2 linked regions of the Methylomagnum ishizawai genome follow. The protein of the gene in region 2 interacts with the protein of the main gene of each other region in a pairwise test. Links are inferred from orthologs where the notes say so. Each region holds a gene or a part of one and is shown on either strand. Other genes may lie near its edges.

Region 1 (2,921 bases), 840 kb from region 2 along the record:
GAGATGGTCGCGGGTGAAATTGGTATAGAGCGCCCCCTTGAACCGGACGCCGTTGAGCCGGCCTTGTTCCAGGCCGTGGGACGAGGCTTCCATCGCCACCGAGCGGAAGCCCAATCCGAGCAGTTCGCCAAGGATGCGGTGGACTTCGATGGCGTCGGGAGTGGTGTGGGTGGTGGGTTGCAGTGCGCCGGGCCGGCCCCAGCCCAAGGTGCCCAGTACGGCGCTGCTATTGTCCAGCGCCTGGGCCAGGAAATGGCTGCACGAGGTTTTGCCGTTGGTGCCGGTGATGCCGATCAGGGCGTCGAAGCCGCGGGAGGGTTCGCCGAAGAAGCGGTCGGCGATGGGGCCGATTTTCCCGGCCAGGTCCGCCACCGGGACACAGGGAACCGAAGCGATGGCGCCCGCCAACTCCGTGCCGCCGCCCTGGGGTTCGTAGAGGATGGCCGCGCAGCCGTTCTGGATCGCCTGCCCGGCGTGGGCTAGGCCATGGACGCGCTGGCCGCGCAGCGCGATGAACCCATCGCCCGCCTGGATGTGCCGGCTATCGTGGACCAAGCCGCCGACCGCGATGGCGGGCGGGGTGGTTTCGGTGAAACCGGCCAGCAATCTTGGTAAGTCGAAAGGGTGGGCATCGGCCAGGCTCATGCGGGTTCGTCCTGTCGGCCTGCCATCAAGGGGGTGGGTTCGTCCGGGGCGATGTTCAACAAGCGCAATGCGCCTTCCATGACGCTGGAGAACACCGGCGCGGCCACGGCACCGCCGTAGTATTCGCCCGCCGAGGGTTCGTCGATCATCACCACCATCACCAAACGCGGCTTGCTGGCCGGGGCCAGTCCCGTGAACAGCGACATGTATAAGGATTCGGTGTAGCCGTGGGCACCGGATTTCTTCACGGTGCCGGTCTTGCCCGAGACCCGGAAGCCGGGGATGGCGGCTTTTTGCGCGGTGCCGCCGGTGGAGACCACGCTTTCCAGCATGGTGCGGACCGTGGTGGCGGTCTTGGCCGACATGATGCGGTGGGCTTCCGGCGGGGTGTCGCGCTTGAGCAGGCTGACCATGGGGATCACGCCGTCGTTGGCCAGGGAGCTATAGGCGCGGGCCAGTTGCGCGGTGGAAGTGGACACGCCATAGCCGAAGGACAGGGTGGCCTGCTCGAAGGCGTTCCAACCCTGGTAGTCGGACAAACGGCCATGGGCCTCGCCGGGAAAGCCGCTGTCCAAAGGCTGGCCGAAGCCGAGATTGTTGTAGAAGGCCCAGAATTTCTTGGGCGGCACGCTGAGGGCGATCTTGGTGACGCCCACGTTGCTGGATTTTTGCAGGATGCCGGTCACATCCAGGCTGCCATAGCTGTGGACATCCTTGACGATGTTGTGGCCGACCCGCATCTGGCCGCCCGCCGTGCTATAGACGGTGTTGGGATGGGTCAGGCCGAGTTCCAGGGCGCAGGCCACGGCGAAGGGCTTCATGGTGGAGCCCGGCTCGTACAAATCGGTGATGGCCCGGTTGCGGGAGGGATTGCCCTTGAGCTTGCCCCGGCTGTTGGGGTTGTAGGAGGGCTGGTTGACCATGGCCAGGACTTCGCCGGTCTGGCTGTCCAGCAAGACCAAGGAGCCCGAACGGGCGCGGTGCTGCATGACCGCTTTTTTCAGTTCGCGGTAGGCTAGATATTGCAGGCGCTCGTCGATGCTCAGGGTCAAATCCTTCCCCGGCACCGGCAGGCGGATGTTTTCCAGGTCTTCGATGATGCGGCGCTTGCCATCGCGGATGATGCGCTTCGCGCCATCGGTGCCGCGCAACGAGGCGTCGAAGCCGAGTTCCATGCCTTCCTGGCCCTTGTCCTCGATATCGGTGAAACCCAGCAGGTGGGCGGTCACTTCGCCGGTCGGGTAGTAGCGGCGGTATTCGCGTTCGTCGTAGATGCCGGGGATGCCCAGCGCCATGGCTTGATCGACCAGTTCCGGGTTCATGCGCCGCTTGATATAGACGAAACCGCGGTGGTCGTCCTGGCCGATGCGCTGCTTGATCTCCTTGACCGACATGCCCACCAGATCGGCCAGGGCCTTCAGTTGTTCATGGGTGACTTCGGTCTTGAGGAATTCCTTGGGGTTGATCCAGATCGATTTCACCGGGGTGCTGACCGCCAGCAATTCGCCGTTGCGGTCGATGATACGGCCCCGGTGGGCGGGCACGGGCAGGATGCCGACATGGCGCAAATCCCCTTGCTGTTTGAGGAACTGCCGGTCCAGCACTTGCAGGAAGACCGCCCGCCCGATCAAGACGGTCATGGCGCACAGGATCAGCATGAGCAGGAAGCGCCAGCGACCGCTGTAATCGTCTTCTTTCACCACGTTCGGTTGGATGATTCGCATGTCGGCGCGACTCGTCTAAGGGTTGATGTAAAGGGTCGATTCACGGGCGGGCAGCACCATGCCCAGGCGGGCGCGGGCCATTTTTTCGATGCGGCTGTGTTCGGCGAAGGTGTTTTGCTCCAACTGCAATTGGCCCCATTCCTCGTCGTAGGCGTCGAGGGCTTGCTCCAACCGCTGGACCTCGGCGAACAACATGCGCGAGCGGTATTTCGTGTACACCACGCCCAGGGCGGAGGCCACGGCTACGGCGACCAGCACCAATAGGGTCCTCATGCCGGAAGCCGCTCGGCGATCCGGAGTACCGCGCTGCGCGCCCTGGGGTTCGCGGCGGTTTCTTCGGCGCTCGGCAGGACGGCCTTGCCGATCCGGGCCAATTTCGGGGCGCGTTCGTCCGGCGCGGGCCACGGCATGGGCGTGGAGCCGCCACTGCGCGACTCGTCGCGCATGAAGCGCTTCACGATCCGGTCTTCCAGGGAATGGAATGCAATCACCGCCATGCGCCCCCCCGGTCGCAAGATTTCCAAGGCTTGCCGCAAACCCGCTTCGAGTTCT
Region 2 (6,999 bases):
CGCTACCACTTCATCGAATGCGCCGATGGCACCGCCGGCCTGCGGGCCTGCCTGGACAACGGCGCGGTCCCGCCCGATTGCGTACTCCTGGCCGAACGCCTGCCCGATGGCGACGCGCTCCAGTTATTGGACGCCCTGGGCGACTATCCGGTCTCCTGCTGTCCGGTGGTGGTGGTGGCCGGGGAGGATTCCAAGCTCGACACCGGGCGGGCCTTGCGGGCCGGCGCCCAGGATTTGATCGGCAGGCGGGTGATCAACGCCGACAGCCTCGTCCGCGCCATGGAGAACGCCATCCTCCGCCACACCCTGGCCCGCGAACTCCGGGGCAGCGAGGCGCGGCTGCGGCTGGGCTCCGAACTAGCGGGGCTGGCCGTCATCGAAATCGACTACCTCGCCGACGTGATGAAGCTCAGCCCCGAGGCCACCACCGTCCTGGGACTGCCCGATACGCTCCGCACCGTGCCCCGCGCCCTGATCCACAGCCTGTTCCACCCCGAGGACCGCGCCGCCATCGACGCCCAGATCGCCCGCGCCTTGCGGCCCGAACATGGCGTGCTGGCGCTGCAACACCGCATCCTGACCCCGGCGGGCCAAGTGCGCTGGTTGTCGGTACGCAAACAGGTGTTTTTCCGCCACCCCCCCAGCGGGAAGGCGCGGCCAACCTCGGCGCTGCTGATGCTGCGCGACATCACCGGGCAAAAGCAGGCCGAAACCCAAGCCCAGGAACACCAGGCCCGGCTGGCCGGCATCGTCGATTCGGCCATGGACGCCATCATCACGGTGGACGCCTGGCAACGGGTGGTACTGTTCAACGCCGCCGCCGAACAGATTTTCCGCTGCCCGGCGGCGGAAGCCATCGGCGGCCCGCTGGAGCGCTTCATCCCGCAAGGACTCCGCGCCGCCCACCGCGAACATTTCCGCCAGTTCGGCAGCGAACCGGTCCAGGCCCGCGCCATGGGCCGCGACGGCCTCTTCAGCGGACTCAGGGCCGACAACGAGGAATTCCCCATCGAAGCCTCCATATCGAGGATCGAGACCGGGGGCGAGCCCTTCTTCACCATCATCCTGCGCGATATCACCCGGCGCAAACAGGCCGAGACCGCCCTGCGCGAAAGCGAGGAGCGCTTCCGCACCTTCTTCGAGACCATCCCGGTCGGCGTGGCCTACCAGGACGCGGTGGGCCGGATCATCCTGATGAACCCCGCCGCCGAGCGCATCCTGGGCCTTTCTCAGGCGGAACTCATGGGCGGGACTTCCCTCAACCTGGAGCAAACCTGTGTGCGGGAGGACGGCTCGCCCTTCCCCCGCGCGGAACATCCAGCCTTGGTGTCGCTGCGTACCGGGCTGGAAGTGCGCGACGTGGTCATGGGGTTCCGCAATCCCCGCGAAAACGATTGGCGCTGGATTTCCATCCACAGCGTGCCGCAGTTCCGGCCTGGGGAAACCCGGCCCTGGCGGGTCTACACCGTGTTCCGCGACATCACCGACCAGCGCCGGGCCGAAATCGCCCTGAACCGTAGCGAGAACCGCTACCGCCTGTTATCCGACACCGCCGGCCGCTTGCTCACCGCCGAAGACCCACACGAACTCATCAACGAGCTTTGCCATAAGGTCATGGCGCATTTGGATTGCCAAGCCTTCCTCAATTACCTGGTGGACGAATCCGACCTGCGCCTGCGCCTGAACGCCTGGGCCGGCATTCCCGCGGAGGTGGCGGCGGCTATCGAATACCTGGATTTCGGCGAAGCCATCTGCGGGAGCGTGGCCCGGACCCAGCGGCGCATCGTGGTCGAGGATGTCGCGAACTCCGGGGACGCCCGCGCCGCCCTGGTCCAAAACCTGGGAATCCAAGCCTATTGCTGCCATCCGCTGATCGCCGGATCGCGCCTGATCGGCACCTTGTCCTTCGGCGCCCGCAACCGGTCCCGCTTCGCCATCGCCGATATCGAGCTGATGCGGATCGTGGCCGACCAGGTCGCCGTCGCCATGCAGCGCATCCTGAGCCAGCACGACCTACAGGCCAGCGAAGAGCGCTACCGCGGCCTGGTCGAACAGGCCGCCGACGGTATTTTCGTCAGCGACGCCGAGGGCCATTACCTCGATATCAATTCGGCGGGCGCGGCCATGCTGGGCTACCACCGGCAAGAAATCCTGCGGCTCGGCCTCACCGATACGGTCGCGCCCCCCGAAATCCCCCGCCTCGCCCCGGAAGTGGCCCGGTTGGCGGAAGGCACGGTGGCGCGCAGCGAATGGCTATTCCGCCGCAAGGATGGCTCCTTGTTCCCTGGCGAAATCATGGCGCGGCGGCTGCCCGGCGGACGTTTACAGGCGATCCTGCGCGATATTTCCGAGCGCAAGCAAAGCGAGGCCAAGCTGCGGGAACAAGCCCAGCGCCTACGCGAAGCCGACCGCCGCAAGGATGAATTCCTGGCGATGCTGGCCCACGAACTCAGGAACCCCCTGGCCCCGATCCGCAACGCCGCCAATATCCTGCGCCATCCGCACCTCGCTCCCGGCGAACTGGGGTGGTGCCGCGATATCATCGAGCGCCAGATCGAACAACTCACCCGGCTGGTGGACGATCTGCTCGACGTGTCGCGCATCACCCGCGGCCATATCGACCTCAAGCAAACCGCGGTGGAAGTCGCGGCCATCCTCGGCCGCGGGGTGGAAACCAGCCGCCCCGTCCTGGAAAGCCAAGGGCACCACCTGGCCGTGACCCTGCCGGACCCGCCGCTGTGGGTGCGGGGCGACCTGATCCGGCTGGCGCAAGTGGTGTCGAACCTGCTCAACAACGCGGCCAAGTACACCGACCCCGGCGGCAGGATCGAACTCGGCACCTGGGCGGAAGGCGGCCGGGTGGTCATCAGCGTCCGCGACAATGGCCGCGGCATCGACCCCGCCGCGCTGCCCGAGTTGTTCGACCTGTTCTATCAGGTGGAGCAAACCCTGGAGCGTACCCAGGGCGGCTTGGGCATCGGCCTGTCCCTGGTCAAGCGGCTGGTGGAATTGCACGGCGGCGTGGTGGAAGCCCATAGCGCGGGCCGGGGCCGGGGTAGCGAGTTCGTGGTGCGCTTGCCCCGGCTCGCGGACCCGGACCCCGCCCACGCCACCCCGCCCGATCCCGCGGGAATCCCGCCAGGGCCGCGCCGGGTGCTGATCGTGGACGACAACGAGGACGCGGCGGACAGCCTGTCCCTGTTGCTCGGCCTCGAAGGCCACCAGACCCTGACGGCCCACGATGGCCCCCAAGCCCTGGCCTTGGCCCTCTCGGTCCGGCCCGAGGCGATCCTGCTCGACATCGGCCTGCCGGGACTCAGCGGCTACGAGGTCTGCCGGAAAATCCGCGAGGCCGGGATGGCGGAGACCTTGATCGTCGCGGTGACGGGCTATGGGCAGGATGGGGATATCCGGCTGGCGCGGGAGGCCGGGTTCGACGCGCACCGGGTCAAGCCGGTCGATCCCGAGGATATCCGGGAACTGCTGGCCCGAGACCCGGACCCCTAAGCCACTACACACCCAAATCGCCCAGTTGCCGCATCTGCCGCACAATCCATTGCTGGCGGCGTCCCACATAAGCCGAGGGTTTTCCGGCCTTCAGCACGATGGGGTTGGGCAGCACGGCGGCCAACAGCGCCGCCTCTTTTTCATCCAAGTGGGCGGCGGTCTTGCCGAAATAAATCCGCGCCGCCTCCGCCACGCCGTAGATGCCGTCGCCGAACTGGGCGATATTGAGATAAACCTCCAGGATGCGCTCCTTGGGCCAACAGGCTTCGATCAGCACGGTGAAATAGGCTTCCAATCCCTTGCGGAAATAACTGCGCCCCGAATACAGGAACAGGTTCTTGGCGGTCTGCTGGGACAAGGTGCTGCCGCCGCGCAGGCGCTTCCCGGCTTGGTTGTGCCGCCACGCCTGCTCGATGGCCTGGAAATCGAAGCCGCCATGCTCGAAGAACCCTTGGTCCTCGGCGGCGATCACGGCGTCCTTGGCGGATGTGGAGATTCCGTCCCAATCGACCCAGTGGTAATTCAGGCGGAAATCCGTGCGCCGGGCAGCGATAGCCTCGGCTTGCGCGATCAACATGAAGCTGGTGATCGGCGGTGGCAGCCAGCGCAGCAGGGCGACCGACGCCACCGTGAGCAAGACGAAGCCCAGCACCAGGCCGCGCAACCAGCGGAAACAGCGGCCTGGCCAGGACACGGCGGGAGTGGATGGCTTGCGCCGGAACATGGATGGCGATTCAACGATGGAAAAGCATGGGGGTCCAAAGCCTGCCTTGGATGCCCCAGCCCCGCCAAAGCCAGCCTTGGACTCCAAAAACACGCTGATTCCGGTCGTGCGCCGGCCCGGAAGCCCGCGCACGCCAGCCGCCATCATAGCGAAAAACCAAGCGAGTTGACTGAACCGGCGGGGGTCGCCAGAATACGCCCCTTTGCGATACGCCCAGCTTGGCTCCCCATCGACACATGAGCGGCGACCCGTCGGACAGCGGCACCTTAATCTCCATACGCGATCTGGTCTTCAGCCGCGGCGACCGGAAAATCTTCGATGGCGTCAGCCTCGATATCCCACGCGGCAAGATCACCGCCATCATGGGACCGAGCGGCACCGGCAAAACCACCCTGCTCAAGCTGATCGGCGGCCAGCTCCGGCCCGACGGCGGCAAGGTCTATGTGGACGGCCAGGATGTCCATCAACTCGGGCGCTCGGCGCTCTACGAACTCCGCAAGCGCATGGGCATGTTGTTCCAGAGCGGGGCGCTGCTCACCGACCTCAGCGTCTACGAGAACGTCGCCTTCCCCCTGCGCGAGCATACCCGGCTCCCGGAATCCATGATCCGCACCCTGGTCCTGATGAAATTGCAGGCGGTGGGATTGCGCGGGGCGCGGGATTTGATGCCGGCGCAGCTTTCGGGCGGCATGGCACGGCGGGTGGCCTTGGCGCGGGCCATCGCCCTCGACCCCATGATGATCTTGTACGACGAACCTTTCACCGGCCAAGACCCTATCTCCATGGGCGTGCTGGTCAAGCTGATCCACGACCTCAACCGGGAATTGGGACTCACCAGCATCGTGGTCTCGCACGATGTCGAGGAAACCATCGGCATCGCCGACCAGGTGTTCCTGATTTCCGAGGGCAAGCTGGTGGGCCAGGGCACGCCCGACCAGATCGAGGAATCCGTTTCGCCCTGGGTCGGACAATTCATCCACGGCCTGGCCGACGGCCCCGTGCCCTTCCATTATCCGGCCCCCGCCTATCTCGATGATTTGTTCGCCGCCCGCGACTGAACCCCAGCCACCCCGAGTCCCATCATGCTAGGTTTCTTGCAGCACCTCGGCCACGTCACGCTGAGCGCCCTCCGCAAACTGGGGCGGGCGCACCTGTTCATCGCCCAGGTCCTGGGCGGCTTCCCGGAGACCCTGTGGCGGCCGCGGCTCCTGGCCGCGCAGATGTATTCGGTCGGCGTGCTGAGCATCCTGCTGATCGGCGTTTCCGGGCTGTTCGTCGGCATGGTGCTGGGCTTGCAGGGCTTCTATGTGCTGTCGGATTTCGGCGCGGAGCAAACCCTCGGGGTCATGGTCGCCGCCTCCCTGGTGCGGGAACTCGGGCCGGTGGTCGCCGCCCTCCTGTACTCGGGCCGGGCCGGTTCCGCCCTCGCCGCCGAAATCGGCCTGATGAAAGCCACCGAGCAATTGTCCGGCATGGAAATGATGGCGGTCGATCCCATCCGCCGCATCGTCGCGCCCCGCTTCTTCGCCGGGCTGCTGTCCATGCCCTTGCTGGCGGCGATCTTCACCGCCATCGGTGTGATGGGCGGCTATTTCGTGGGCGTGGGACTCTTGGGCGTGGACGAGGGCGCGTTCTGGTCGCAGATGCAGAGCAAGATCGATTTTTACGACGATGTCCTGAACGGACTCATCAAAAGCACCGTGTTCGGGGTGATCGTGACCTGGATCGCCGTGTTCGAGGGTTATGATTCCGTGCCCACGGCGGAAGGCATCAGCCGGGCGACGACCCGCTCGGTGGTGTACTCGGCCTTCGCGGTGCTGGGATCGGATTTCGTGTTGACGGCCTTGATGTTTGGAGACGCCTAATAATGCAGGCTAGCAAAGCAATCGAAACCTGGGTGGGTTTATTCGTCGCGATGGGCTTGGTCGCGCTGTTCTTCGTGGCGATGCAGGTCAGCAACCTCGCGGAACTCCACACCAACGAGGCCAGCTACAAGATCACGGCGCGGTTCGAGAACATCGGCAGCCTCAAGGTGCGGGCGCCGGTCTCGGTGGCCGGGGTCAAGATCGGCCGGGTCAGCCATATCGGCTTCGACAACAAGACCTTCGAGGCCATCGTCGAGATGCGGATCGAGCCGCAATTCAACACCCTGCCGGTGGACACCAGCGCCAGCATCCTGACGGCGGGCCTCTTGGGCGAACAATACATCGGGCTCTCGCCCGGCGGCTTCGACGACACCCTCAAGGACGGCGACGAACTGGAACTGACCCAGTCGGCCATCATCCTGGAACAGGTCATCAGCCGGTTCCTGTTCAACAAGGCCGAAAGCGGCTCGGGCAACAATAACGGCGGCGGCTCCGACGACGAATCGGCGGACTCCGGTTCCACCCCCCCCGCCAGCCCGCCGGCCCCCGCCGTGAACACCGAGCCTGGGGCGGACACCGGCGCGGCCCCCGCAGCGGAGGATGCGCCCGGCCCCGTTGAAAGCACCAGCGCCGCCCCCGCCAAACACCATAACACCGCACCGGCCCACCCGGCCAAGGGGGATTCCGGCAAGGCCGAAGGCAAGAAGACCGATCCCAAGACCGAAAGCCACCCCGGCAAAGCCGCAGGCAAAGGCACCAACCCATGAGCCGCACGGAGCAACCGGGTTCGTTCGAGCTCGCCCAAACCACCGGGGGCCACGCCTGCCGCGGGGCCTTGACCTTCGCCACCGCCCCCCAGGCCCTCAAACAAACCGCCGGGCTGTTCAAGGATGGCGGGACCGC

Evidence for each region.
Region 1: the proteins of mtgA (region 2) and K5658_RS03245 interact in binary tests that used the Escherichia coli proteins (3 or more experiments, as listed by UniProt). The link is inferred for Methylomagnum ishizawai from one-to-one orthologs.

What each region holds. Positions count from the first base shown.
Region 1 is NZ_AP019783.1:733,222-736,142, forward strand. What follows is about bases 6-2,921. They hold K5658_RS03245 (peptidoglycan D,D-transpeptidase FtsI family protein), read right to left. Parts: upstream 2,370-2,921; coding sequence 642-2,369; downstream 6-641. Other genes in these bases: K5658_RS03240 (UDP-N-acetylmuramoyl-L-alanyl-D-glutamate--2,6-diaminopimelate ligase), read right to left, coding at 6-645; ftsL (cell division protein FtsL), read right to left, coding at 2,385-2,642; rsmH (16S rRNA (cytosine(1402)-N(4))-methyltransferase RsmH), read right to left, coding at 2,639-2,921. Also shown: more of K5658_RS03240, read right to left, coding at 1-5. UniProt on the Escherichia coli protein: Essential cell division protein that catalyzes cross-linking of the peptidoglycan cell wall at the division septum. Required for localization of FtsN.
Region 2 is NZ_AP019783.1:1,569,617-1,576,615, reverse strand. Bases 2,372-5,358 are described here. They hold mtgA (monofunctional biosynthetic peptidoglycan transglycosylase), read right to left. Parts: upstream 4,232-5,358; coding sequence 3,512-4,231; downstream 2,372-3,511. Other genes in these bases: mlaE (lipid asymmetry maintenance ABC transporter permease subunit MlaE), read left to right, coding at 5,314-5,358; K5658_RS07305 (ABC transporter ATP-binding protein), read left to right, coding at 4,468-5,289; K5658_RS07315 (PAS domain S-box protein), read left to right, coding at 2,372-3,507. Also shown: more of K5658_RS07315, read left to right, coding at 1-2,371; more of mlaE, read left to right, coding at 5,359-6,096; outer membrane lipid asymmetry maintenance protein MlaD, read left to right, coding at 6,099-6,863; K5658_RS07290 (STAS domain-containing protein), read left to right, coding at 6,860-6,999. UniProt on the Escherichia coli protein: Peptidoglycan polymerase that catalyzes glycan chain elongation from lipid-linked precursors. May play a role in peptidoglycan assembly during cell division in collaboration with other cell division proteins.